2 regions of the Tenacibaculum sp. genome follow, and region 2 is predicted to be linked to the other one. Evidence: riboswitches for the same ligand, from Rfam matches in the RefSeq annotation. Region 2 holds a riboswitch; the other holds the start of a gene.
What was found. A riboswitch is a leader RNA that binds a small molecule or an ion and turns the genes downstream of it on or off. The one in region 2 is predicted to bind cobalamin.
Positions count from the first base shown of each region.

Region 1: linked by a shared signal. The riboswitch ahead of metE (5-methyltetrahydropteroyltriglutamate--homocysteine S-methyltransferase) and the one ahead of ACN0WY_RS12710 (TonB-dependent receptor plug domain-containing protein) in region 2 are both predicted to bind cobalamin.

Region 1 is NZ_JBLWTZ010000002.1:222,398-225,585, forward strand. It holds gene ACN0WY_RS02340 (NAD(P)/FAD-dependent oxidoreductase) at 1-639, shown strand, start outside; gene ACN0WY_RS02345 (DJ-1/PfpI family protein) at 647-1,402, shown strand; cobalamin riboswitch at 1,514-1,701, shown strand; gene metE (5-methyltetrahydropteroyltriglutamate--homocysteine S-methyltransferase) at 1,887-3,188, shown strand, end outside.
Region 2 is NZ_JBLWTZ010000016.1:54,803-57,990, reverse strand. It holds gene ACN0WY_RS12715 (ABC transporter substrate-binding protein) at 47-985, shown strand; cobalamin riboswitch at 995-1,190, shown strand; gene ACN0WY_RS12710 (TonB-dependent receptor plug domain-containing protein) at 1,273-3,165, shown strand.

The DNA.
Region 1 (3,188 bases), on a different contig from region 2:
TCTAAAAAAGCACAAAAATACACTTCTAAAAAGTTAAGTGAGCTCGGAGTTAGATTAACGATGAATACTATGGTTAATGACTTTGATGGTGAAACTGTGTACTTATCAAACGGAGAAAAAATAGAAACCAAAAACCTTATTTGGGCAGCTGGTGTATGTGCAAAAACATTTGATGGTTTTTCAACAGAAAGCTTTGGTCCCGGTAGAAGATTAAAAACAAATTCATTTAATATAGTACATTCATATGATAACATTTATGCTTTAGGAGACTGCGCCTTAGTTTTAGGCGATGAGAACTATCCTAATGGGCACCCGCAATTAGCCCAACCAGCATTACAACAGGCAAAGAACTTAGCTAAAAATCTTAATAGGAAAAACGATAACTGGAAGACTTTTCAGTACAACGACAAAGGCTCTTTAGCTATTATTGGACGAAATAAGGCTGTACTTGACTTTCCTGGTCAAAAACAATCCTTAAAAGGTTTTGTTGCATGGTTAATTTGGATTTTTGTACATATCATGGGACTTGTAAACTTTAAAAACAAAGTAAGAACTCTATACAACTGGTTAGGCTACTACATATACAAAGACCAATATTTTAGAATGATTATTAAACCTACTCAAAGAGATACTAAATAAAATACGCATGAAAAATTTAAGCATTGTAACACTACTAATTTTTACAATTATTACTGTTAGTTGTAATTCAGAAAAATCGAAAACAGATAACAAAACTGAAGAAGTTGAACAAGTTATATCTCCAACTGACACCCTAACTAAACACCTAAAACCTTTTAATCCCGATCTACCAACAATTGGACTTTTAATGTTTAACGGAGTTTTACAAGGAGAAGTTATAGCAACGTCAGATGTTTTTGGTAAAGTAGACAAAGATGGTAAACAACTTTTTAATGTAGTAGCAATAGCTGAGACTCCTAAACCCATTACTACCGAAGAAGGAATGCATTTTGTTCCTGATTATACTTTTGACAACTGTCCTAAGCTAACAGCTTTATTTGTACCAAGCGCTTACGATATGTATGCTCAAGTACATAATAATAAAGTGGTAAATTTTATAAAAACAAAAAATCAAGAAACCCAATACACTGTTAGTAATTGTGCTGGGGCAAATTTAATTGGTAAATCAGGTATAGCAGATGGTCATAAAATTGTAACATGGATTGGTGGTGGTGAACAACTACAAAAAGACTATCCAAATTTAAAAGTGCAAAACGACAGCTTGGTGACTTTTGTTAAGGACGGTAAGTTTTTATCTTCAAACGGAAATTTAGCTAGTTATATTTCAGCATTGGAGCTTCTTGAAATTATGACAAATACAGAACACAGAAAATTTATTGAAAGTTACTTATACCTAGATCAACTTAAAAAATGGGAACAGTAAACATTCACTATCATTGCTCTTTTTCAAACATAAGCATCAATTAATTGATGCTTTTTTTATGCTCTTTTCTCAAAAAATAATACCTACATTTACCCCGATAAGTTCTTTACATACTTCATCAACCGAAAAGGTTTTACTTAGCTGTAGATTAATAGGGAATCGTGTGCAAATCACGAACTGTCGCGCAACTGTAAGTAACACACCAAAAGTTTTTATCCTAGCATATCCACTGCCAAAAGCGGGAAGGATGATAAAAGCTGTTATAAGTCAGGAGACCTGCCTATTCGGATATTGACAATGCTTTCGCGATTTGAAGCTTTTGGGTCATACCGATGTTATATTTTAACGCACACTTTCTTTTATAGAATGCCGTGCTTGTTTTGGTATACCATTATTTTTCCTCAAACATCTTATCGTTTTTAGCATTGCGAAGCATCTAAAAGAGCTTTTAAATTATTGTTTAATTATAAAAGTTTAAAAGAAAATGCAAACGCACATTCTTGGCTATCCGCGTATTGGTAGCAACAGAGAACTCAAAAAAGCCTGCGAGCAATATTGGTCGGGCAAAACTAGTTTACAGGAACTTCTTGAAACAGGAAGAAACATCTGTCAACAAAACTGGGAAACACAGCAAAAAGCAGGCATAGACCTCATTCCTTGTAATGATTTTTCTTATTACGATCAGGTGTTAGATATGACACTTACTGTTGGTGCAGTTCCTAAACGTTACAATGAAGTAGCTTTAAAAACTTCAAACTCTGAACTGGATCTTTACTTTGCTATGGCAAGAGGATATCAAAAAGATAACCTTGATATTACTGCTATGGAAATGACCAAATGGTTTGACACCAATTACCATTATATCGTTCCTGAATTTTATAGAGATCAAGAGTTTAAACTGTTTTCCAACAAAATTGTTAATGAGTTTGTCGGGGCAAAACAAGCGGGAATTAATGCCAAACCTGTAATTATTGGTTTGGTTAGCTACCTTCTTTTAGGAAAAGAAAAAGAAGAAGGTTTTGACAAATTAGATTTGGCCTCAAAACTACTTCCTGTGTATCTTGAAATTCTACAAGAGCTTCAAACACATGGCGCTGAGTGGATTCAGTTTGACGAACCTTTCTTAGCATTAGACTTGAGTGAAAAAACTAAAGAAACCTATCAATTTATCTATAATGAGATTAGAAAAAAGTTCCCTAAACTACAATTTATAGTGACTACCTATTTTGAAGGACTAAAAGATAACCTTTCGTTGGCCAATATTCTCCCTATAGATGCACTACATATCGACTTAGTTCGCTGCGAAGAACAATTAGATGATGTATTGAACACATTTACTGAAAACAAAATTTTATCATTAGGTATTGTAGATGGTAGAAATATTTGGAAGAATGATTTTGAAAAGTCCTTGCAACTTATTCAAAAAGCTACTGATAAATTGGGCTCTGACAGAGTTTTTATAGCTCCTTCTTGTTCCTTATTACATTCCCCATGTGATTTAGACTTAGAGACATCTTTAGACGGCCAAATTAAACAATGGCTTGCCTTCGCTAAACAAAAACTTACCGAAGTAAGCTTATTAAAAAAGTTATCTAAAAGCACTAGTGATAAAAGTGTTTTAAATGCTTTTGAAGAAAACAAAAAAGCTATTGAAAACAGAAAATCTTCAACATTAATTCATCATAACGATGTAAAACTGCGTGTTGATGCCGTTACTAAATTAGATTCTCAAAGAAAAAATGACTTTTCAGTTCGTCAAGAAGCACAAAATAAAGTATTGAATTTA
Region 2 (3,188 bases):
TTAAAATAGAGAACTGTTTATTTTTGCTGAACTAAAACCACGAATTATGACAGTATCTTCTTTTATGCCAGCAGTAACTCAGATGATTTATGACATGGGCTTACAGAACTATTTAAACGGAATTACTTTTGAGTGTCCAGAAGTAGCTTTACAAGAAAAAGAAGTAGCTGTTCGATATAAGTTGGAAGGAAAAGTGTTAACGAGTAAAGAAATAACGGCTATTTTTTCTAAAACCAAGGCAGAAGGAAAGACGTTGTATTATGTTGATGAACCTGTTTTGGAACGTATCGCACCCGACATTGTTTTTACACAAGATGTATGTGATGTTTGCCAGATAGATACAGAATCTGTGGCAAAATCGGCGTATAAACTACCAAAGGTTCCAGAATTAATTTCGATTACTCCTAATTCGTTAGAAGATGTTTTTGAGAATGCATTAACCATTGCAAAAGCTATGAAGCAGGAAGCAATAGGAGAAGCGTATGTAAGTGGATTGAAAAAACGTATTTATGATATTGTAGATGTGCAACGTGAACATAGAATCCAGTCTAAAAGTGTAATGTTGTTAGAATGGATTGATCCGTTGTTCAACTGCGGACACTGGATTCCTCATCAAATAGGGTATGCAGGTGGAATCGATTTGTTATCGCATCCATCAGGAGATAGCATTGTAATTTCTTGGGATAAAATCGTAAAATACAATCCAGAGGTATTGATTATCGCTCCTTGTGGATACGGAATTGATAGAACTCTTGAGGATATGAAATTTTTAGAAGAAAGAGAGGAATGGACGTCTTTAAGAGCGGTAAAAAACAAACAAGTGTATATTGCCGACTTTGCCATGTTTACACAATCTTCTGCAGGAACTTTAGTAGAAGGAATTGAATGTTTGGCAAAAATGATTCATCCAGCGTATTATACCCTTCCAGAAAACTTACAAACAAAATTCGCAAATTATCATGATTTGATGGTTGCTAATTTATAAGAATACTATACATTTGCCGTGATTTTTGGTTTTTCTTTAATCACCTATTAAAGAGAATTAAAAGGGAATTCGGTGCAAAACCGAAGCTGTTCCCGCAACTGTAAGCTACTAAGCTTGTAACAATTACTCAAACCACTGTTTTTAAAATGGGAAGGTATGTTGCAAGACGCAAGCCAGGAGACCTGCCAAGATTCAACATGTAATTCGAACTTTCGGGATAAAAGTTTGGGTGTGGTTTTTCTACGCTTATATTTTTCCTGATTTTAAACTTTAATGATTAAGTAGTAATGAAAAAAAAAGTACTTTACTTAAGTGTTTTAACATCATTTTTTGCGTTTAATATCAATGCGCAAGAACAAGACAAAACAATACAACTAGATGAAGTTGTAATTTCAGATTCTAAATTCAAATTAAAAAAGGAAAATTCTGGAAAAGTTATTCATAAAATAACAGCAGAAACTATTGAAAGAAACAGTGGTAAAAATGTTGTTGATTTAATTAATAGTATTTCAGGAATTGAAATAAACGGAAACACAAGTTCACCAGGACAAACTTTAGGAGTTTTTGTTAGAGGAGGAAGTACCAAAGAAGTAGTCGTATTAATTGATGGAATTCAGGTGTCTAATCCATCAAGTAGCTCTGGAAGTTTTGATTTAAGATTATTAGACTTAAATGATGTTGAATCTATAGAGGTTATTAAAGGAGCAGCCAGTACTTTATATGGAACAGGAGCAGCAACAGCTGTAATAAATATTAAGTTAAAAGAAGCAAAATCAAATAAAACCAATGTAGCGTTATCGTTGTTTGGTGGAACAAATAATGACCAAAACACGAAGAGTGGCACAAGCATTCAAAGTTCAGCAAATGTGAATGGGAAAATCAATGATTTTAACTATTTAGTAAGCTTTTCTTCTCTAGATACAAAAGGAACATCTGCAGCAAGAGCAGAAGGGGGAGAGACTTTCAAAGCAGATCCTTTCCAACGTATTTCTACAAATGTGAAGTTAGGTTATAAGTTTAATGATAAGTTTTCTATCAATACTCTAGGGAGTTATAGTGAATTTACCAATAGTTATGATGGAGGTTCTTTCGCAGATGCTGATAACGTTTCGTTAGATAAAAGCTATAGAGTAAGCTTATCTCCTAAATATGAGTACGGAAAAGGAAGTGTACAAATAAACATGGCCTATAGTAAGTATGATTCTAATAGAGTTAACACTCAATATCCAGGAATAAGCAAAGGTGAAAACTACATAGCTGATGCATTTCTTAAGCATGAATTTGATAAAATATATTTTTTAGCTGGGGTTAATTTTCAACATAATACAATTGAAACCTATTCAATTCCTTATGGAGAAACGGAGTTAACGAAGACAGAGTATTCAGAGGAACCAACAACAAAATTGATAGATCCATATGTGAACGCTGTTTATGTATCAGATTTTGGATTGAACGTAAATGCAGGAGTTAGATTGAATAACCATAATAAATATGGTAACCATTTTGTATATAACGTGAATCCATCTTATAGAATAAAACAAGAAAATGGATATGTTAAGTTCTTAGCATCATACAGTACAGCTTTTATAGCTCCTTCTGTTCAAGATTTATATGCTTCTTGGGGGAATGTTGATTTAGAACCACAAGAGAGTGTAACTTATGAAGGAGGAGTAGAGTATAAGCTAAACTCATTAGTACTTAATGCTGTTTATTTTAATAGAGATATAGAAAACATAATTGCATACAATCCTACAACGTATACAATGGACAATATTGGTGATGCTGTTGTAAATGGGGTTGAGTTTAATGTAAATTATAAATTATTAGAAAGTTTAGGTTTGAATACTAATTATACCTACACAAATAATGAAGAAACAGCCATTAGAATTCCAAAACATAAAATTAACGCAGGAGTAAATTATGAAATTAAAGCTACTAATTTGTCGTTAAATTATCAATATGTTAGTGATAGAGATGATACAGATTTTAGAGGATTCCCTTATGAGAATGTTTCATTAGAGTCATATTCGTTGTTAGATTTTTCAGCTAATCATAAGTTGAACGATAATGTAAAGTTATTTTTAGGAGTAACTAACATTTTAAATGAAGATTATCAAGAAACTTTAGGATATACAACTCTTGGAAGAAATTATAAGTTGGGAGTTCGTTTATCCTTTTAATTTATAGAGCGTCCCCCAAAATA